3 regions of the Dysgonomonas sp. Marseille-Q5470 genome follow, and region 3 is predicted to be linked to each of the others. Evidence: riboswitches for the same ligand, from Rfam matches in the RefSeq annotation. Region 3 holds a riboswitch; each other region holds the start of a gene.
What was found. A riboswitch is a leader RNA that binds a small molecule or an ion and turns the genes downstream of it on or off. The one in region 3 is predicted to bind cobalamin.
Positions count from the first base shown of each region.

Region 1: it holds a riboswitch for cobalamin, as region 3 does, so the genes downstream of both, pflB (formate C-acetyltransferase) here and QOX35_RS12905 (precorrin-2 C(20)-methyltransferase) in region 3, are expected to answer to the same signal.
Region 2: it holds a riboswitch for cobalamin, as region 3 does, so the genes downstream of both, QOX35_RS00360 (anaerobic ribonucleoside triphosphate reductase) here and QOX35_RS12905 (precorrin-2 C(20)-methyltransferase) in region 3, are expected to answer to the same signal.

Region 1 covers NZ_CATNVE010000001.1:68,199-76,100, forward strand. Annotated here, with positions in the region: gene QOX35_RS00325 (MATE family efflux transporter) at 1-846, shown strand, start outside; gene QOX35_RS00330 (TldD/PmbA family protein) at 848-2,278, shown strand; gene QOX35_RS00335 (phosphoenolpyruvate carboxykinase) at 2,365-4,095, opposite strand; gene QOX35_RS00340 (threonine/serine exporter family protein) at 4,126-4,632, opposite strand; gene QOX35_RS00345 (threonine/serine exporter family protein) at 4,635-5,477, opposite strand; cobalamin riboswitch at 5,628-5,812, opposite strand; cobalamin riboswitch at 5,979-6,181, shown strand; gene pflB (formate C-acetyltransferase) at 6,355-7,902, shown strand, end outside.
Region 2 covers NZ_CATNVE010000001.1:76,507-84,408, forward strand. Annotated here, with positions in the region: gene pflB (formate C-acetyltransferase) at 1-278, shown strand, start outside; gene pflA (pyruvate formate-lyase-activating protein) at 362-1,081, shown strand; cobalamin riboswitch at 1,293-1,482, shown strand; gene QOX35_RS00360 (anaerobic ribonucleoside triphosphate reductase) at 1,600-3,807, shown strand; gene nrdG (anaerobic ribonucleoside-triphosphate reductase activating protein) at 3,800-4,288, shown strand; gene QOX35_RS00370 (hypothetical protein) at 4,448-5,428, shown strand; gene QOX35_RS00375 (hypothetical protein) at 5,825-6,820, shown strand; gene QOX35_RS00380 (hypothetical protein) at 7,227-7,902, shown strand, end outside.
Region 3 covers NZ_CATNVE010000008.1:71,032-78,933, reverse strand. Annotated here, with positions in the region: gene QOX35_RS12920 (TonB-dependent receptor) at 1-1,610, shown strand, start outside; gene QOX35_RS12915 (DUF6597 domain-containing transcriptional factor) at 1,741-2,535, shown strand; gene QOX35_RS12910 (RidA family protein) at 2,707-3,111, shown strand; cobalamin riboswitch at 3,123-3,324, shown strand; gene QOX35_RS12905 (precorrin-2 C(20)-methyltransferase) at 3,607-4,314, shown strand; gene QOX35_RS12900 (ABC transporter substrate-binding protein) at 4,320-5,450, shown strand; gene QOX35_RS12895 (iron chelate uptake ABC transporter family permease subunit) at 5,451-6,482, shown strand; gene QOX35_RS12890 (ABC transporter ATP-binding protein) at 6,469-7,488, shown strand; gene cbiD (cobalt-precorrin-5B (C(1))-methyltransferase CbiD) at 7,485-7,902, shown strand, end outside.

The sequences.
Region 1 (7,902 bases), on a different contig from region 3:
CTGATCGGCGTTATAGCCAACATTATAATAGCTCCAATTTTTATTTTCTGGTTCGAATGGGGAATAAAAGGAGCTGCGATAGCTACTATCATTTCAATGTTTATCGGATTATGTTTTGTCATGTACCACTTCATGAACAAAAATAGCATGTTGCGTTTGCGAAGAAAGCATATTGGCTTAAACAAAAAAATAGTATGGGCGGTGGCAAGCATCGGTATGTCTCCGTTTTTCATACAAGTTGCAGCGTCTATCGTCGTATTCTTTATCAACAATAATCTGAAAACTTACGGGGGAAACATTGCTATCGAAGCTTATGCCATAGCAAATACCCTGATAATGATCATTGTAATGATTATGGTCGGACTTACTCAGGGAATGCAGCCTATTGTAGGATACAATTATGGAGCCAAAAGAATACAGAGAGTTAAAGAAACCTTGTTTTACACAATAAAAGTCGGCGTGGCTATTGGCTGCATAGGTTTAGCTATAGGCGTGTTGTTGCCGGACATGATAGTTAAACCGTTCAATCCTTCGCCACCTTTAGCTACCGAAACAGCAAAAGCCTTACGGATTGTAACGATTATGCTACCACTAGTCGGATTCCAGATTGTGGTTACAAACTTTTTCCAATGTATAGGTATGGCTGGAAAATCAATTCTATTAAGCCTTACCCGCCAGTTCCTATTATTATTGCCAGCCCTGTTTATATTACCACAATTTTTCGGAGTAAACGGAGTATGGTATTCATTGCCAACAGCTGACTTTTCGGCAACTTTACTGACCGCAGCTTTGTTTATATGGCAGATAAATAAATTTAAGAAAATAGAATCCGCAGAGAAATTATAATATGATAGATCATTTGAACAAACAAAATATATTAGATCATTTCTCCATAACGGAGAATAACTTGCTTAAAGTAATAAATGAAGCTCTAGGTAAAGGTGCTGACTATGCCGACATATTTTTTGAGCACACTTTCAGCAATAGCATATCACTCCGTGATGGAGAAGTAAATCGTGCTGCCTCGAATATAGATTTTGGGGTAGGAATACGAGTTGTTTCGGGAGATCAGACAGGGTATGCTTATGTAGAGAACACCGAAATAACAGAACTACTGAAAGCTGCAAAAACAGCCGCAGGAATAGCCTCTATTCGGTCAAAAGGAATAACTCCGATAGAGATAAAAGAGAAACATTTCAGAAACCACTATAAAATAGAAAGGCCGTGGCTTGACATTTCTGTAGCAGACAAAAAATCATTTGTTCAAAAATTGAATGATCGAATTTTCGAGTTAGACGCTCGGGTCATCAAAGCGTCTGTCAGCCTGAACGATTCTACGTCTTATATTCTATTCTTTAACTCAGAGGGTATCCTTACCTGGGATTATCGCCCAATGAGCCTTATGTCTGGATCTTGTACAATGGAACAGGGCGGCAAGATAGAAAACGGATATGCTTCACGTGCCTACCGAAAAGGTTTTGAGTATTTAAACAATGATCTGATAGAGACTTTAGCAAAAGAAGCCGTTGCACAAACCTCTCTGATGTTTGAAGCCATAAAACCCAAAGGCGGTGAGATGCCTGTAGTGATGGGTGCAGGAAGTTCGGGAATCTTATTACATGAAGCGATAGGCCATACATTCGAGGCAGACTTTAACAGAAAGAATATCTCTATATTTTCCGATCAACTTGGAAAACAAATCTGTTCATCCGACATAAATGTTGTGGATGACGGCACCATAGACAATGCCCGAGGCACAATCAATTTTGATGATGAAGGAGTGGAAACTCAAAAAACGTATATTGTGAAAGATGGTGTCTTGGAAAGCTATCTTCACGACCGAATAAGTGCCAAGCATTATAATGTATTACCTACAGGAAACGGACGAAGACAATCGTTCCGTTATGCTCCCCTACCCCGTATGCGGGTAACATATATGGAAAACGGAAGCATTCCCGAAACTGACATTATAGCGTCAGTTAAACAAGGCGTATATGTAGATAATTTCACCAATGGGCAGGTACAAATCGGAGCAGGAGATTTCACCTTTTTCGTAAAAACAGGTTATCTAATTGAAAACGGGAAACTTACTCAACCGATAAAAGATATAAATATTATCGGAAACGGAGCCAAAGTCCTCACCGACATTACAATGGTGGGTAATAATCTGAAGATAGATGAAGGCACATGGACTTGTGGGAAAGACGGACAGAGTGTACCTGTAGGACAAGGGCTACCTTCGGTTTTAGTGCGCAAGCTGACTGTAGGCGGAGAATAATATCAGAAATTTAAGCATAAAAAAAACAGGATCGATTTCTTCGTGAATATCGATCCTGTTTTATTTTAAATATCAGCTACTGCAAATTACTCATTGATAATACTGAAAAGCTCTTCAGCCGCTTCACGTGGACCTTCTTTGCTTTTACCATCAATGGCCAGAGAAGTATGCATTTCTCCTATTTTTGCATCACTTTCGTCTAAAGCTAGGAAGAATTTACGTACAAGCTTTTCGGCTTTATCTCTTTCTTGCACAGGGCCAAAAGGATTTGCAAAATAAGACTTAACAAGCCCTTTCTCGGTTGTTGTTCCTTTTGCCTTTCTTGCTCCGTCTTCAAAAACCTCTATTGCTTTATCAACATCCTCAAAGAAACTGATCTTTGTTTCCGATTCGGCATAATTATTAGCATATAGCATATAGTCAATCGTATACCCTCTCGATATAACCTCATAAGTAGATATCGGAATGGTTACTCGTGCATTTATTCTATCGGGGTTGGTGTAGATACCTCTATCAAGCTGAGCGAAAGCATAAGCAGGATCTAAGTCGTCAGTACGGACAAAGGCTCCTATCTCAGTTCCATATCCTTTTATCTGTCCGTCTGCTTCAAATTGCAAATATCCCATATCATCAAATATTACACGCATGTGACGTATATATTTTTCGTTGAGTGTGCGGAAAGCTTCAAGACTTTCAGATTTACCGGCTCCACTATCTCCCATTATGATAATATTCGCTTCTTTACCATTCTTCAGAGCAATGTTCACCATAGCCCCGTGAATAGGCAGATTTCCTCTTTCCATTTGCTTGATATTATGCAGCGTAAGAAGCATCTTCTTCATATAACCAAAATAGTCGATATCATCGCAATAATTAGCATAACCGATCAATATATCATTCTTCTTATCCTTATGATAGAAAGTACGTTTTTCTTCATAGCCGTCAGGATATCCAAATACGTAAATCAAATCGGGTTTTTTACCTACATAATCATTGCCTTTAGCCAGCTCAAACAAGTTAGCAAGACCTAAACCATGACACATAAAATCTTTATGGAAATAGACAAAAGCTAACAAGTTACCAACTTTTGCAGGGTACAAAAACCACTCATCCTCATTCAGAATCAAATTAGCCAATGGATTTGTTTGATGTTCCTGGAAGATACCATCTCTGGTGTTCTTCTTCGTATATGAAATATAAGGAGGATTGATAACGACTGTTCCTATAAATGGTATAGATGCAAGCCCCTTATATTCAATCGGGCAATTCCATTGCATATCGTTAAGCATCAAGCCTGCATTCGCCCCTGCGATAGTCTGACGGTATACGCTATGACTGTATCCCATTACGGTTTCTTCTGTACGTCTGTAGATAGATAGTATCAACTCATTAAGAAGTTGGTTTGCTTGCACAAAGCGCACATTTTGAAGACCATCACCCATGCGATTATTATGAACAACAGTAACCCTTTCCAGCCTTCTCCAATAATTATACAGCATTTCTATAAGTTCTATAAACAAGCCTTTATCCTTAAAGAATGGAGCAAACTTATTATTTACTACCAAAAGCTCATCTATTTCACATACAGTCAAAAGCTTCATCACCTCTATCAAAGACAAGGTGAGCTCTTCATCAGTTTTGAAATCTTTAATAAAATAATCGTAAATAATCTGGTTATCTTTCTTTATTCTGAAAATAAAGGATTCAACCACCCGATGAAACGCGTAACTACTTAAAATTTTCTGTCTGTTATCACAATACTTCAAAGAGAAATTGATGATAGCACGACCCCTGTTTAATGTAAATTCTTGCAGCATCTTTGTTATTAATTAGTTAATATATTAGTATCAAAATATTTTTATCCCTAAATCTTTTATCTTCTTTATTTTCTTTACGCTCTTTTTACGAAACAATAATGCGGCAATACATATACCGATTGCTAGACAAAAGAGTAAAGAAGATGTCAATATAAAATTGTAAACCGTGTCATGCAATAAAAATGCTGTTTTTGCACTGGTCGTTCCCTCTTCATATATCCGTATACATCCCAGCATCGTCTTGTAGGCATACAAGCCCGGTATCATGGTTATACAAGCCGGCAATGTAAATACAACCGGAGGAGTATGTATCTTATGAGCACAATAGATACCCAAAAGCCCTATCACAACAGTGCCACTTAACGTAGCTGAGATCAAGCCAAAGTCGAAATACAACAACGTAAAACGAATAGCATGACCAAGCCCTCCCAGCAAACCGGCAACCAACAATCCCTTCTTTGGCGTTTCGAACAATAGTGCAAAACCTATAGCAACAAAAAAACTAAGAAGAGCGTCTTTCAATATATCTATTAGCATAATCAAAAGTTATTTATTCCTATTATTGTCATACTAATAAACATCCCCACAGCGATACATAAGAGAATAAATCCACCGAATGCTCCACGGGCAATACCTGTAGGGATATACCCTTCAAGCAAATCGATTATACTATTTATCAGAGGAACTCCCGGAATAAGGAACAATACAGAAGTAGCAATAGATGTTTGAGGCAAATAACCAAATCCCGACAAGATATTCAATCCTGATATGGTTGTTGCCACAAATGCTGAGCAGATTACAATAACCATCAGGTTAAACTTTCTCTTAATCATCTCCTGACGCACCGCAAGCCCGACAAAAGAGGCTACAAAAGCAAAAGCCCCATCTATTAAATTCCCTCCGGCCAGTAGGCATAACGATCCGCAAGCTATTCCAATAAACAGGCGAACAAGCCAAACGGAATAACGAGAGGTATCCTTCAACCTTTTTATACGCTGGTGCAACTCCTGCAAAGAAATCCGATCTTCGGCAAGTTCCCATGTCAGCAAACTGGTATTGGTGAGTATTCCAAAGTGTACCCCATGATGTATTATCTTTTTATTGGCCGTTACTATGTTTTCCTCATTACCCATATCGGTTACTGATACCGATACAGCAGTAAATGATATCAGCATTTCTACTTTATAGTTTGTCTTCTGTGCTATACGTTGTACATTCCTATTAATTCTTTCACAGTGGGCTCCCGATTCAAGCAACAGGGTACTGACCTCCAATATGATGTCTACAAATTCTTTCAACGACAACTCTTTGTCTGAACGTGTGTTTTCTACATCTGCACATCGATCATCAACATGCGAATAATCAAGAACGTTTGCGCGCATTTCTTTCTAAACTTTTTACGATTAAACATAAATGTAAAAAGCTCTTTTGAACTTCACAATGCTGCAATAAGAACACACCTGGATAATAACATCTCCTCCGACAAGAGGGATGAATGAAATTATTAGACATAACACTTTTATCGCGAAGCATTGTCAATCCGATTTAAGGCAGGTATCCTGGCTTTCACCATTTCTATTTTCCTTCCCATCTCTGCACGAAACAGTGGATTTTTAAATAGAAACTTTCGCGGTGATTACAGTTGCGCGACAGCTCAGGACTTTCACCTGATTCCCTATTCTCCTCAATATCTGAGGCACCTTAGCGGTTGAAGAATAATGATAAAGAACTTTCGGGAGGCAAAGGTATAGGAAAAAATAATAAATAGCACATCTTTTTTATTTTTTCCTATACAAAAAGATATAAAAGAAAACAAAAAGAGAAGAGTCTCAATCAATAAGCATTTTTGCATTAAATGTTTATTTTTATGCTTAAAAACATATAACTTTGTCACAGGTTTTGGTGTCATTTACTATATCCATAGAAAATGATGAAAAGGGAATCAGGTGAAAATCCTGGACAGACCCGCTGCTGTAAGCTCCTCCAAAGACTTTGAACAATACTCTATCCACTGTTCTTACACTGAATGGGAAGGATGCTTAAAGATAAAGTAAGTCAGAAGACCTGCCAAGACCATATAGTTTGAAGCTTTCGATGAATAAAGCTGAAGATTTAGGATGGGATTTTTTCAAATAGAAAAAGCCTTCTCTATTTTATTTTTATTCTGTTACATTTATTTAAATACGTCTGTATTTATTTCTTATTCTATTCCACGTAAGCTCTGAAAATTGAGTACTTAGAAATTTATTTTATAATCAAATGGAAGCATATAAAAACTTTAAAGGCACACGGTGGCAAGAGGAAATCAATGTAAATGATTTTATACTCCAAAACTATAAAGAATACACAGGAGACGAATCTTTTCTACAAAACCCTACTGAAGCAACAATCAAGCTATGGGAAAAGTTAAGCACAATGTTTATTGAAGAAAAAGAGAAAGGCATATATGATGCCGAGACTCGAATACCTTCTCAAATTGATGCTTATGGACCCGGATATATAGACCAAGAGCTGGAAAAAATTGTAGGGGTTCAAACAGACAAACCGCTAAAAAGAGCAATATTCCCTAACGGAGGTCTCCGTATGGTGAAACAGAGTTTGGCCGAATATGGTTATAAACTCGACAAAGGGACAGAAGAAATATTCTCAAAATACAGACGCACACACAACGAAGGTGTATTCGCTGCTTATACCGACAGTATCCGCAGAGCCAGAAGCAATGGATTGTTAACGGGCCTACCCGATGCTTACGGACGTGGACGTATTATCGGCGATTATCGCAGAGTAGCTCTTTACGGTGTAGATCGATTAATCTCGGAACGAGAAAAACGTTTCCAAGAATGTGACCCAATTGTGATGACAGACGATCTAATTCGTCTTCGTGAAGAGCTAAGTTCGCAAATAGAAGCATTACTAGCCTTGAAACGTATGGCTGCTTCGTATGGCTTCGACATTTCTCAACCGGCGAATACAGCCCAAGAAGCTATCCAATGGACATACTTTGGATACCTGGGTGCTATCAAAGACCAAAATGGTGCAGCGATGAGCCTGGGACGTGTAACTACTTTCCTCGATATCTATATTGAAAGAGATTTACAAGCAGGCTTAATAAGCGAGATAGACGCACAAGAGCTTATTGATCATTTTGTAATGAAGTTGCGCATAGTCCGTTATCTTCGCACAAATGAATATAATGAACTATTTTCGGGAGATCCGGTATGGGTAACCGAATCGATCGGAGGTATGACAAACAACGGAAAGTCGATGGTTACGAAAAATAGCTACCGTATGCTTCATACACTATACAACCTAGGGCCTGCACCTGAACCTAATCTAACAATATTATGGAGTGACCGTTTGCCCGAAAGCTGGAAGCATTATTGCGCCAAGGTTTCTATCGACACTTCATCACTTCAGTACGAGAATGACGACCTAATGCGTCCTCAACTAGGCGATGATTACGGTATCGCATGTTGTGTATCGCCAATGCGAATAGGACACCAGATGCAATTCTTCGGGGCAAGAGCGAACTTACCAAAGGCTCTACTATATACAATCAACGGAGGTAAAGATGAAATAACCAAAGCTCAAGTATTACCAAAACATTGGGTAGAAAAGGTATCAGGAGAGTATCTTGACTTTGAAGAAGTTTGGGAGAAATTTGACCGCACCTTGGATTGGGTTGCCGAAACTTACGTAAAGGCATTAAATATCATCCATTATATGCACGATAAATATTCATACGAGGCTTTAGAAATGGCTTTGCATGATGTTGATATCGTTCGGACACAAGCTTTCGGCGTTTCG
Region 2 (7,902 bases), on a different contig from region 3:
TTTCATATACTTTCGCTATCACACCAAATACATTGGGTAAAAACAGAAAAGAAGAAGCTCAAAACCTCAGCGGACTTCTTGATGGCTACTTCTTACAAACAGGTCACCACCTCAACGTTAATGTATTTGACAGGAATCTGCTTATCGATGCGATGGAACATCCTGAAAAATATCCTCAGTTGACAATACGTGTATCAGGTTATGCTGTTAATTTCGTAAAACTTACAAAAGAGCAGCAATTGGATGTTATAAACAGAACGATTACTACATCATTCTGATACTCCGTTAATAAATAAAAAGTTGCTCCAAAACAAAAAAAACACTTTTGGGGCAACTTCACTTAGCTGGAAGAAAATAAATAATGAAAGGTTTAATTCATTCTTTCGAATCTTTTGGAACTAAAGACGGCCCGGGTATAAGATTTGTATTTTTTATGCAAGGCTGCCCTCTTCGTTGCCTCTATTGCCATAACCCGGACACATGGAATATGAACGATAAGAAGTACGAACTAGCTCCGGAAGAGGCTTTTGAAGAAGCAAAGAAGGTAAAAAACTTCATACGCAATGGGGGTATAACCATTTCGGGAGGAGAACCCCTGCTACAACCCCAGTTTATTATTGAGTTATTCAAGATGTGTAAAAATGAAGGTTTACATACAGCTATAGATACATCAGGATATATATTAAATGATAAGGTAAAAGAGGTTTTAGAGCACACAGATCTTGTACTACTGGATATTAAACACATCAACCCTGATAAATATAAAAACCTCACAGCAAAACCACTGGAACCAACACTTCGCTTCATGCAGTACCTCACAGAAATTGAAAAACCTGCATGGCTAAGATATGTGCTCGTTCCGGGCTTCACCGACGATGAAAAAGACCTAAATGACTGGGCAAAACAAGTTTCTGTATATAAAAATGTACAGCGAGTAGATATTCTACCTTTTCATCAAATGGGGTTGCATAAATGGGAGCAATTAGGTGAAGACTACAAGCTTAAAGACATTGCACCTCCCGAACAGTCGGAAATAGAGAAGGCTGAAAATATTTTCCGAAGTTATGGACTTAAGGTCTGATATATAGATTATTCATAAAACATTTTTCTTTACAAAAACAAAAAAAAGGTCATCAATAAGAATATAAAATTTTATTTTTAGAAAACTTTTCAACAATAATAAAATTACAACAAACTCATAAAAAGCCAATTAACAACAAACAGAGAAAACTTAAATCAGAAAACACTTAAATAAAATATCCAATCAAGTCTTTTATTAAGTAAAATCATATAACTTTGTTAACATATACGGTTCCGAATATAATCGGCTGAAAAGGGAATCAGGTGAAAGACCTGAACTATCCCCGTAGCTGTAAATTTCAGAAAGGTAGTTGGACTCTCACACCACTGTCAACGAATACTGATGGGAAGGTTACCAACTGCGAAATAAGTCAGAAGACCTGCCGTATATACATTCTAGCTTTCGGGAGAAAAGCAGCAGAATTATACAACATATTAACTCCAAATAAGTCTGTGTACTTCCCTGCTCCTGTCAGTTATATTTTAATTGATACAATAAAAGTATAAACGATAACGAATATGATTCAGACAGTTGTAAAAAGAGACGGACGTATCGTCGGTTTTAATGAGGAAAAAATCATGGCGGCAGTTCGCAAAGCCATGCTACACACCGAACAAGGAGAAGATTCCACTTTAATCAGACGCATTACAGACTATGTATCCTGTCAGGGAAATGAGCAGATGACAGTGGAGCAAATACAAGACATGGTAGAAATGGAGTTGATGAAAAGCCCCCGCAAAGAGGTGGCAAAAAAATACATCGCCTATCGTGACAAACGCAGCATTGCCCGCAAAGCAAAAACGCGAGACATGTTTTTGGAAATTATAGATACCAAATCAAACGATATCACGCGCGAAAATGCAAACATGAATGCCGATACTCCTGCCGGCATGATGATGAAGTTTGCTAGCGAAACCACCAAACCATTTGTGGATGATTATTTATTATTGCCGGAGGTAAAAGAAGCTGTTCGTCTCAACTATCTGCATATACACGACAAAGATTATTATCCGACTAAAAGTCTTACTTGCGTACAACATCCTTTAGATAAAATATTACAAAACGGTTTTTTTGCAGGGCATGGAGAATCTCGTCCCGCAAAACGCATTGAGACAGCCAGCATGCTGGGTTGCATCTCTCTGGAAACAGCACAAAATGAAATGCATGGCGGACAGGCTATTCCTGCTTTCGATTTTTATTTAGCTCCATTTGTACGTAAAAGCTTTATTGAAGAAATAAAAGTTCTCGAACAAGCTACAGGAATAGAATACAAACATTTGTACGAAACAGAAATAGAAGATTATATCCCTTGTTCCGTCAAAGATTTAGCAGGAGACAAACGAATTATACAGCATGCCATAAACAGAACAGTGAGCAGAGTTCATCAATCGATGGAGGCCTTTATTCACAATATGAACACAATCCATTCTCGTGGAGGAAATCAGGTCGTATTCAGTTCGGTCAATTACGGAACGGACACCTCCGCTGAAGGGCGCTGTATTATTCGCGAATTACTCCACAGTACATACGAAGGAGTAGGAAGTGGCGTAACGGCTATTTTCCCTATACAAATATGGAAAAAGAAGCGAGGCGTAAACTATTTGCCGGACGACAAAAACTATGATCTTTATATACTAGCAAGCAAGGTGAGTGCCCGCCGTTTCTTCCCTAACTTTTTGAATCTGGATGCGACATTCAATCAACATGAAGACTGGAAAGCAGACAATCCTCGCCGATTTGAATACGAAGTAGCTACAATGGGTTGTCGGACACGCGTATTCGAAAATCGCTTTGGGAAAAAGACATCTATCGGACGGGGGAATCTCTCTTTCTCCACTATCAATCTTGTACGCATTGCCTTAGAATGCAGAAATATAGAAAATGAAAAAGAAAGAATAGATTGCTTCTACAGCAAACTAAACCAGATACTCGACCTGACCGCATTACAATTGCATCGCAGGTTCGAATTTCAGAAAACTGCCGCTCCCAAACAATTTCCATTACTAATGTCTGTATTATGGGAAGGATGCGAGCAGGTAAAAGATGAGAACACGATAGAGAAGGTTATTAATCAGGGCACATTGGGCATTGGTTTTATAGGACTTGCCGAAGCTCTTGTTGCACTTGTAGGTAAGCATCATGGAGAAGATGAGCAAGCTCAAAAACTCGGATTGGAGATAGTAACTTATATGAAAGATCGGGTAAATGAATTCTCAGAAAAATATCAGCATAATTACAGTGTACTTGCAACTCCTGCCGAAGGTCTGGCCGGACGCTTTACCCGTCGTGATAAAAAAGACTTTGGGCTAATCAAGGGCATCACCGATCGTGAATATTACACCAATTCCAATCACGTACCCGTATATTACCAATGCAGTGCACATCAGAAAGCAAAGACAGAGGCTCCCTATCATGACCTAACTCGAGGAGGACATATCTTTTATGTAGAGATAGACGGTGATGCCACACACAACCCCGATGCTATATTGACAGTAGTAGATATGATGGATAAATACAATATGGGGTATGCATCAGTCAATCACAACCGCAACCGTTGTTTGAAATGCGGCTATGAAAATTCGGATACAAAGCTCACCCGATGCCCAAAATGCGGTAGCGACGAAATAGATCGCCTGCAACGCATAACAGGTTATCTGGTAGGGACAACAGGCCGATGGAACAGCGCAAAACTGGCAGAGTTAAACGACCGCATTATTCATGAATAAATTATCAATACTAAATATTATACATGACACCACCGTAGATGGTCCCGGATTCAGGACAGCCATCTACGCTGCGGGTTGTGCACACAGATGTTCGGGATGCCACAATCCCCAATCGTGGGATATAGAAAATGGCACACCACACACCATCGAGCAGCTATTAGAGATAATAAAAGAAGATGAATTTGCAAACGTTACTTTTTCGGGTGGGGATCCCCTGTTTCAAGTAGAAGGTTTCACACAGCTTGCACAACGAATAAAAGCAGAAACAGATAAAAACATCTGGTGCTATACCGGATTTTTGTATGAAAACATTCTAAAATCAGAGAGGCTTTCTCAAATTCTTCCTTTTATCGATTTCTTGGTAGACGGCAGATATATTGAAACACTGCGAAGCGAAGAGCTACGATTCAGAGGCAGCAGCAATCAAAGAATCATAAATGTGCAAACTTTGGATGAATACGGGGATTCACCTCAACTATAAGAGCTTTCAAAAAAAAGTGATAAAATAACACATTCTTGAATAAAATCCATACCAATTTTTAAAATAAATATGATAAATTTATGCGATAAAAAAAGATTTACTAAAACTTAGATTAAAGTTAACCACTAAACATATCTCAATCTCAATAAATGTGAGTCTATGATGAATAAAGAGGTTGTAAACAACTTGGTGTATAGAATCAAATCTGCACTTCCCGAAAATGTCAAAATAGCCCATTACCTGATGGATTTGTTATCGTTAGGCCGAGAAGCTGTATATCGCAGGCTAAGAGGAGAGATAACATTCAATCTGGATGAACTCATACTAATATCCAAAGACTTGGACATATCTTTAGATAGTATTGTAAATCCTGAAAAAATGGAAAAATATGGCATTTTGTTTGAAACAAAAATGCTGATAAAAGATACTTCTTTAAAACATCTTATGGAGAACCTCAAACAGACATTAAATGGACATGTCGAATTGTGTAAACTCGCAAACAGACACCCTGAAGCCAAAATGTCTATCGCAACAAACACGATGCCCTATCAGTTTTTTCTCAATTATAGAAATCTGGCGAGAATTCCATCTTACAAATGGTTGTATCAAACTCAACCAGTTGAAAATATGATGTCCTTTAGTGACTATAAGGTATCGGATGAAATAATCAGCCTTGCTCATGAATTTGTAAAAGAATATAATACCATTGACTCTGATTTTATATTTGATCCCAACACCTTTAATTCTATAGTTGAAGACATTGTTTTTCTTTACAAATTAAATTTAATAACTAACGAAGAGGTCAACTTATTGAAAGAAGAATTTTTGAACTTGATTGACGACCTCGAAATAAAAACTGCTTCGGGTAAATTTAGCCCAACCTCAAAAATATCGGTTTATATATCTAATATTAGCATAGATACAACTTACACATTTCTAGAATGGGATAATAATCAGGTTACACATTTCCGCATATATGGCCTTTGCAGTATAAACACTGAAGATCCGACTATATGTAAAGTACATAAAACTTGGATTAATTCATTAAAACGATACTCTACATTAATAACACGCAGTGCGGATTTAGTTCGAATCGAATATTTTAACAAGCAAAGAGAATTTATAATGCAAAAATTATAACTATTTCCTATACCGCATGTTCAATAGCAGGCACGGTTAAACTTTTTCCTTAATTTGTGCTGACATACCTTATTACACTTTATAGAAAAACACGAATAAAGACACAGAATAAACACTGTTGTCGAATCAGCCTATTGTCTAATACAGATTAATATTTCACTTTTACACTTCGTTTTTTCAATCTTATCATATAAACTGTTTCCACCCATAACTGTCTAAAAAATAGGACAAACGATATTCATTCGTTATATCGAATACAGAAAAGTTTAGACTTAAGGGCTCTACAAATATACTTATGCAAGGCCATGGGCTGAACAATAAACTCTCTAATATTAAGTCCATAAAAGAGCTTTTTCTTTTATAAAAAGTATATCTACGAAGTAGAAAATATAATATATGCAACAAAACAATAAAGCTATAAAAAGACTCGTTACATTAATAAAATTGGCAATTCCTGACAATGTCAAGATTTTATATTACTTAATGAATTTGCTCTCCTTGGGAAGAGAAGCTGTATATCGCAGATTGAGAGGAGAAGTAATGTTCAATATGGATGAACTCATTAAAATATCTAACGACCTAAACATTTCATTGGATGACATTATCAATCATCAGAAAAAAGACGCCAAGAATGCATCTTTTGAGACAAAGATGATTATAAGTGATAACCTTGAAAATACACTCAAAAAAGTTGCAGAATCATATATAGAACTTCATAAAGTAGCACGGCAGTCAACAAATGCAAAACTTATTATTGCCTCCAACATGATCCCTTTTCAGCTTTTTCTGGAATATAAAACTTTAGCGAAAGTCGCATCTTACAAATGGCTATACCAAACAAAAGCTATAGAACATAAACTGCCTTTTTCGGAGTATAAAATTTCGGATGAAATTGCAAAACTGGTTCATGAATTTATAAAAGAGAGTAAGACTATTGATACTGAATACATCTTCGACTGCAATACTTTTACTTCATACATTAAGGATATAGTTTTCTTCTCCAAGCTTAAATTGATAACAAAACCGGAAGTCATACTACTAAAAAAAGACCTCCTCGACTTAATAAACAATCTCGAAACAAAAGCTGCGAAAGGCAAGTTGGGTACATCATCAAAGATATCTGTTTATATCTCGAGCATCAATATAGAATCTTCTTGTTCTTTAATCAAGTCAGACAATAGTCAAATAGCTCATTTTAGAGTTTATGGGATAGGTGGTATTACCAGCTTCGACTCCCAACTACTGGAAGTTCATCAAATCTGGATTGAATCGATGAAACGATATTCTATTCTTATAACGGGAAGTGCCGATCTAATAAGAAAAGAATATTTTAATGAACAGAGAAAAGCAGTCGAAATAATGTTGGGAGAGGATACAACTTCTGACGATTAAAAATTTAACAACTACAAGTTTACCTGCAATTCAATGTATATTCAATTTTTTTTCACGTCAATACATCGAATATCCTCCCTAGCCTTATCAACAAGCTCTAAAATAGATACATTATTAACAGCGATGTCGATATAGCTTATTATTTACACAAAATAAATCTCTCAATTTTGTCAAAAATTCCCGAACAGACAAACAGCATGAAGGTAATATAAAGATATAAGATAAAAATATCGTAGCACATATATCTAGACATATCATCAAGACGAATTACTCTATCACCCTAATTATAAATAAGTTTTGCATTTGTAACTATCGTTACGTGAGGTATTATTTATGCTGTCCTGTTTTTTACAAAACAAAATATGATTGTAGCACAAATTAATAGAAATAAACTAAAAGAGAACTTATGAATCGAAACAAATCAGTAACAACATTTCTCGTTTTTATAATGTTGTTCTTGCCCTTATCTACACTACAAGCGCAAGTCTCAATCGGCTCGGGTGAAGAGCCTATATCCGGATCTATCTTACAACTAAAAGAGAAAGATGCGGTGACCGATGCCAGCTCTAATGCGCATAGGGGTTTAGCCTTACCACGAGTAACCTTATCAGAAAAAAAAGCTCTTTATCCCATGTTCTTGGCAGACCCGGATGATCCGGCTTCGGGACCGAATACTGCCTATAGCGGAGCAGCCAATAAGGAGGCTTTAGATAAGGCTCATACGGGCTTGATCGTTTACAACCTGACAGAGAATGATGATAAAGAATTATGCTTAGGTTTAAATCAGTGGGATGGAGAGCAATGGAATTGTTTCCAGAGCAAAATGGGAAATGCTAAGTTCGATGCGGTGAATTGTTCCGATATAGAGATTAATGGAGTCTACGTGGAAGGCACACCTACTACTTCAGCTAATTATCTAAGTATAAATCTGAATGTAACAAAAGTAGGAGCTTTCTCTATTACTATAACTACCGGGAATGGCTACAGTTTTTATCAGTCGGGGGTTGCATTGAGTATTGGGAAGATGACTGTGAATATCCCGTGTCAGGGCACTCCTGTGAATGCGCAAACGGATAAACTTT
Region 3 (7,902 bases):
CTGCAACAGCCAATGGACCTTTAAGTAAAAAGACAACATATACCGTATCTATAAGGCGATCTTATCTGCAACTTCTTTTCGATCTCATAGGACTCCCTTTCTTGCCAACATACAATGATGCGCTGTTCAAGATAAAAACTCAATTGTCACCTACTAACGAGCTTACATTTATAGGTGTTGGTGCAATAGATGATATGAAGCTAAATAATAAAGCTACTACCGAAGATGCCGAATACATACTGGGTTATTTGCCGACTATAAAGCAGGAAACTTTTACCTTGGGGGCAGTTTATAAGCATTACAACAAACGTAATAGACAGACTCTTGCTCTCAGCCATAGTTACCTGAATAACCGTAATACGAAATATCAGGATAATTTGAATAACGACCCTGATATGCTAAGATTAAAATACAAATCGTTGGAACAAGAATCGAAACTTAGATTCGAAAACCTTACGCCGCTTGGTAAATGGAAAATTAATACTGGACTAAATATAGATTATGTGCAATATAGTAATAATAGTTTTCAGGTGTTTTTTAATAATGATGAAGAAACATCTCTCCAATATGATACGCAACTAAGCTTTTTCAAATGGGGTTTATTCTCGAATATAGATTATGTCTCAACAAATGAGAGATTCAAATCATCTTTTGGAATAAGGCTAGATGCTGCATCCTATTCACATAATACCAAGCAAATATTCAATCAGGTTTCGCCCCGTCTGTCTTTATCATATAGGCTTATAGCTAATTTGAATGCCAACGCTAATATCGGACGATATTTCCAGCTTCCACCTCTTACAGCAATGGGATTGAAAGATAACAATGGTATGTTTGTAAACAAGGGATTGGATTATATGCGTGTTGATCAGGTATCGGCAGGCTTCAATTATCAGTCGATAAAGAATTTCGAAATATCTTTAGAAGGTTTTTATAAATATTACAACAATATGCCTTTATCTGTGCAAGACGGCATTCCTTTGATGAGTAAGGGTGACGACTACGGAGCGATAGGGAACGAACTGCTTGTATCGGATGCAAGAGGTAAAAGCTATGGTGTGGAATTATTAGCAAGATGGCTAGTCGCTCGTAAAGTAAATGTTTTATCTTCATTTACTTTATTCAAAAGTCAATTTGCAAAAAAAGAAGGCAAGTATCTTCCTTCGGCTTGGGATAATGGATATATATTTAATCTTACAGGAACCTATTATTTTAATTCAAATTGGAGTCTAGGAGCAAAGATAAAGTCGATAGGTGGAGCACCTTTTACTCCTTACGATAAAGACAAATCCTCGCTGGTTTTGGCTTGGAATGCTTCGGGAAAACCTTATCTCGACTATACTCAATACAATACTTTGCGTAACCCTTCATATACTCAGCTAGACTTGAGAGTAGATAAAACTTTTTATCTGAACAAGTATATGCTTGGTCTTTACCTCGATTTACAGAATGTAACACGAAGTTCGTTCAGAAGACAAGATGTAATTGTAAGTACGGGAAACATCATAAATCCACAAGCACCGATAGAAGAACAACGTTACGAGATGAAAAACTTGAAACGTTCGAGTGCATCTATAATCCCTACCATTGGAGTGACATTTGAATTCTAAAAATTAGTAAGATTAATTCATTTTAAAAGATTTATCTTTGTAATATAAAATAGCCTTCACTTAGCATTGATATGTATTGAGCAACATTCACTCATATTTTAGATTATCTATTTTACATATATAAAGATAAATGTTTTATAAAAAAATTATTCCAATAAAGGCTCTACAAGATTACATCCGATATTTTTGGATATTGGAGGACTTTAAGAATAATTCTAGTGATAAATGTTTTAAGATTATCCCGGATGGACTACCGGCATTAATATTCCAACAAGAACCAAACTTGTTTTTTGATAAAAAGGGACATGCGTTACCTCAATTGTATTTATATGGGCAATATTCTAAATATACGGAGCATACAGTTAGTGGATACTTTAGCGTTATTGGCGTATATTTGCAACCAACGGCTTTAAAAACAATTTTTGGATTAGATGCTTTTGAGTTAAATCATCAAAATATTTCACTTGAAGACATTGTGAGGGATGCTATTCTTGAGCAACTTGTTAACGCAATTTCTTTAGAAGAAAAAATAAGCCTAATCTCTTCTTTCTTCCTTAAGCAAATAGAAAGAGTCAAAAATAATCATAAAAAGTTGGTGCATGCTTCGACATTATTACAAAATGGAAAAACTCTTAAAGAAATCCAATTAGGAATGAATTTGTCGGAGCGAACATTAGAAAGAATTATAAAACAGTCTGTTGGATTATCACCAAAGATATTTTCACGGATTATGCGTTTTCAAGACGGTTTAAATTGTTTGCGTCAGACAAATTTTGAAAATTTTACAGAACTTGCTTATCAATATGATTATTTTGATCAATCGCACTATAACAGAGAATTTAAAGAATTTACAGGAACTAATCCTAGAAATTTCATACTAAATTCAAAAGAGTATTTAGCTAACTTTCCTCAATGGCTTATCTAGCATTTGCTAGCGATGTATTATTTCTACAATTCAATTTACGAGAACTATTGTATTTCTTTTTCTGAGAGTTGTCGGTTTTATCCAATTTCAAATAATACACTACCTATACTTTTGCATTACAAAAGAAATACCGCTTTGGTATTTGGATTGCTTATTTAAAGAAAAATTGAAATGAATAGTGATAAAATCAAAAGAATCGTCAGATTAAATCCCGAGAATATATCAAAGCCTGTTGGAAAATATTCACATGTGACTATAATTCGTAAAAATTCAACTCTATACACTTTCTCCGGACAGATTGGAACTGATAATTATGGAGTTATTCCAGATAGTATGAATGAACAGTTATACAATACATTTAGGAATATTGAACAAATTCTGGAAAGTCAGGATTTAACTTCCGACGATGTTATAAAAGTCAATATCTGGGCTACAGAAGATATTGATTGGGATTTTTTGGACGCAAGATGGGAAAATCTATTTGGTACAATATACCCATCTATGACTATTGCTTATGTGAAGGCATTGGGTTTACCAGAGCTTAAAATTGAAGTTGAAATTTGGGCTTCAAAATAAAAAATATTAATACCTTTGCACTCAGATTTCGGTATTACAATTTCAAAATAGTGAAGTTGTAATAAAAGGGAACCCGGTGTGAATCCGGGGCTGTACCTGCAGCTGTAATTTCTCATAAAATCGGTTGAAAATCCCATGCCACTGTTTCGAAAGAAATGGGAAGGCTTTTAACCGGAGGATAGCCAGAAGACCTGCCAGATCTGACAAATAAACACCAAGCTTCCAGGGATAGGAGTGGTTGTGCAATACATCTTGTATTCATTGCTATTTTATTAATTTTCAGGAAACTCGTTGTTTTATTTTATTAGTTTTTTACAATAATAAAATAAGATATGAGGCATTACATATTTTTGAAGGCAGTATTGGTATGCTGCGGAATATACGAACATACAAAATCCGTATCTCTAAACATATTTATTGTAACTACTACAGGTATTCAGTTGCTTACTTTTTGTTGAATTAAGCAGATTGTAACTATAATAATTTTAAATAAATATGTCTGATTTCGTTACATTTGTATCTCTTGGGCCAGGTGATGCCGAACTTATAAGCCTAAAAGCCTTAAACGCTTTGCAACAAGCAGATATTATTCTCTGCCCCTCGACTGTTTCACCAGTCGGAAATATGTTATCTCGTAGCCGTGATATTTTATTGGAACTGAATATTAATGATTCTGTTATTTCTCTTTTTGATGTACCGATGAGTAAAGACCGATCACAGGCTATACTCTGTTATAAGGAAGTTGCTGGACTTATAGAAAAGCATTATGAGAAAAGATTAAAAATAGTTGTAGTAGCAGAAGGAGATGCAGGATTTTACTCTTCAACTCATTATATATCAGATAATCTTATATCAAAAAATATTCCTACAGAACGTATTGCCGGCATTCCAGCGTTTGTTGCCTGTGCAGCTCTTGCCAATATCCATATAGCCAAACAAGAAGAAGAATTGCATATCATTCCCGGGATAATATCATCGAATGATTTAACGAAAAGAATAGCAACAGGAAACTCTATCGTGATAATGAAACCTTCTCAATCGGAACAGGCTATAAAGCAGGCTATGTCTTCAATAGATAAAGTGGAAATACATTATTTTGAGAATGTAGGAATTAAAGAAAAAGAATTCTATACGCAGGATATACATAAAATAATAGATCGCAAGTTTCCTTATTTCTCACTATTAATAATTACAAAAGAATAATCTGGATGAAAAAACTACTTTTTACCTTATTTACTCTGGTTATTGCATTTTCGGGCTGTAATCAAAATAAGAATGCAAAAACTATCGGAGATCGAAACACTGCAGATTCTATGAATATTAAATATGCCAAAGGTTTCAAAGTGATTAGCTTCGCAAACTATAAATTAGTTGATATAACCGATCCATCCGGGGAGAGCGATATGCATTACAAATACGCTCTGGTCAATAGAGGGAGTAACAAAGAAGGCATACCTGCTGATTATCAGATTATAGAAATACCTGTCCGCAGTGTAATTTGTATGACCACACTGCAACTATCGAACTTTATTAAGCTCAAAGCATTGGATAAGGTTGTGGGGATAACCAGCACTCGCTTTCTTTTTAATGAACAGATAAATAGACAACTCAAAGAAGGCAAGACCAGTAAAATTGGTATAGAAGGTGAATTTGACAATGAGGCAATTCTCGCCCTAAATCCGGATATTATACTTGTTTCACCATTCAAAAAAGGGGGATACGATGCGATTCGAAACCTGGATATACCATTAATTAGTTTTTTAGGATATAAAGAAAGTTCTCCTTTGGGACAGGCTGAATGGATTAAGTTCATTGCTATGCTATTAGGAATAGAAGAACAAGCCAATAAACAGTTTGATGATATAGAAAACAAGTATAATAAATTAAAAGTATTGTCTGCTTCTGTTTCAGAACGTCCCACAGTGTTGAGCGGTGAATTACATTCGGGGAACTGGTATGTAGTTGGAGGAAACAGCTATCTGGCACAACTATTCAGAGATGCAGGAGCCAATTATTTTATGAAAAATGATAACGAATCCGGAGGTTTTTATGTTGATTTCGAAACTGTTTATTCGCAGGGGGCAAATACTGACTATTGGCGGATGGTGAATAGCCACGATGGAACATTCACTTACGATGCTTTGAAACAAAGTGATACTCGATATGCAGATTTTAAAGCTTTTAAGGATAAAAAGCTTATATATTGTAATCTGCGAGAGAAACCTTTCTATGAAAATACTCCTGTAGAGCCCGAAGTAGTTTTAGCCGATTTGATAAAAATATTTCATCCGTCATTGTTACCCGAATATGTTCCTGGTTATTACGAATTACTTAAATAAATGAAACGTCCCCTGATAGTTTTTGCACTGATTTCTACCTCTATACTCGTTTTCTTCATTCTGAATCTGGTATTGGGCACAATTTCCATACCGGTAGGTTCAGTTTGGAATATTCTATTCGGAATAAAGGAAGAGTCTATAATCTGGGAGAATATTATCTGGAAATCTCGTTTTCCTCAAACTATTACAGCCTTAGTAGCTGGCGCGGGACTATCTATTAGTGGATTACAGATGCAGACACTATTTCGAAATCCATTAGCCGGACCTTCCGAACTTGGAATTAGCTCAGGTGCAAGTCTGGGTGTAGCTTTTATTATCCTACTTTCAGGTAGTGTTGGAGGAACAGCACTGATCAAGATGGGATTGTTTGGCGAGATAGCAATATCTATAGCGGCAGTAGCAGGTGCTTTGGCTATAATGATTATCATTATAACTATTTCTCGGTTTGTAAGAGGAAACGTTATCCTGCTTATTATCGGCGTTATGATAGGGTATATTGCAACAGCTATCATTGGAGTACTGAAATTCTTTAGTAACGATGATGATGTAAGAGCTTATGTAATCTGGGGTTTGGGTAGTTTTTCTAAAGTTTCAGGTAATCAAGTGTATACTTTTGTGGGCATTATGATTGTATTAATACCTCTTTCATTCCTATTGATAAAGACTCTCAATCTGATGCTTTTAGGCGACGGTTATGCACGTAACCTTGGATTGAATGTAAAACGAGCCCGGCTCTATGTTATTGTTTGTTCGTGCATCATTACTGCTATTGTAACAGCTTACTGCGGGCCTATCGTTTTTTTGGGGCTGGCTGTACCTCACTTATGCAGAACTATTTTTGTTTCATCCGACCATCGGATACTCATGCCTGCTGTAACCCTTACTGGTGCTTCTCTGGCTCTTTTTTGTAATTTGGTGGCCCGTATGCCGGGATTCGAAGGGGCATTACCTATCAATTCGGTAACAGCATTGATTGGCGCACCTATTGTAATTTCTGTCTTATTCGGTAAACGCAAAAATGAAGTCAGTTAAAGCTATGCATAAGAAAGAAAAGACAATAGAGTTAAAAGAGCTTGCTATAGGTTATTCATCCAAAAAGAATGTAAAAGTGATAGCCGAACATATCACTTCTGATATATGCAGCGGAGAGCTTACCTGTTTGCTGGGTGCAAATGGTATTGGCAAATCTACTTTGTTAAGGACATTAACCGCCTTTCAGCCGAAATTGTCTGGAGATATCGTTATTCATGGAAAAAAAATAGAGAAGTATCCAGAAAAAGAGCTAGCTACGTTAATTGGAGTCGTATTGACTGAAAAGTTCGAAATAAAAAATATGACATCCTATCAGCTAATTGGCTTAGGACGCAGTCCATATACCGGGTTTTGGGGAAAGTTAACACTAGAAGATAAAGAGAAAATAGAAGAGGCCATTTCACTCGTAAAAATAGAAAATCTATCTGAGCGAATGGTTGACACACTAAGTGACGGAGAGCGCCAAAAAGTGATGATTGCTAAAGCTCTGGCACAGGAGACTCCGATTATCCTTTTGGATGAGCCTACTGCATTTCTGGATTTTCCGAGCAAAGTAGAACTGATGCAATTATTACATCAGTTATCTCGCAAAACAAATAAAACAATCTTCTTATCTACCCACGATCTTGATCAGGCTTTGCAGATAGCAGACAAAATATGGTTGATGGATAGTGAACACGGGATTCAGATAGGTACTCCCGAAGACTTATCTTTAGATGGAAATCTGAGCAACTTCTTTGCTCGAAAAGGCATTGTCTTTGACCAATATACAGGTTTGTTTAGAGTCGAGAATGATTTTAATAAGCAAATAAAAGTTATAGGACATGGACAAATATATGCTATGATTCGTAAAGCCTTTTTACGCAATGGGATTTTAGCTTCACGCGATATTGAATCTGATTTCTCTGTCGAAATTAAGGCAAACAACATTCTATTGTACAAGCCGGAACAATTACCTATAGCAATTAAAAGTATAGAAGAACTCTTAAACCATATCATGATATGATACTTATATTTGGAGGAACGACAGAAGGCCGTAAAGTGGTCGCCGTTTGTGAAAGTGCAGCCAAGCATTTCTATTATTCAACCAAAACCAAATCACAGAAAATAGAAACGGCACATGGCACTCATATTACCGGAGGTTTAGATGAGAAAGGCATAATAGATTTTTGCAAAGAGAAAGGTATAAAGCTAATTGTAGATGCAGCCCATCCTTTTGCAGAAGTATTGCATCAGAATATAGTACAAGCATCTCGTGAATTAAATATCCCGGTTATCAGATATGAACGCAACTATGCCAAACATGAAAAAGATTTGCTTTGGTTTGGGTCTTATAATGAAGCTATTGAACATCTAGAAAAAAACAATATAGATAATTTGCTTGCCCTAACCGGCGTAAATACTGTTGCTAAACTAAAAC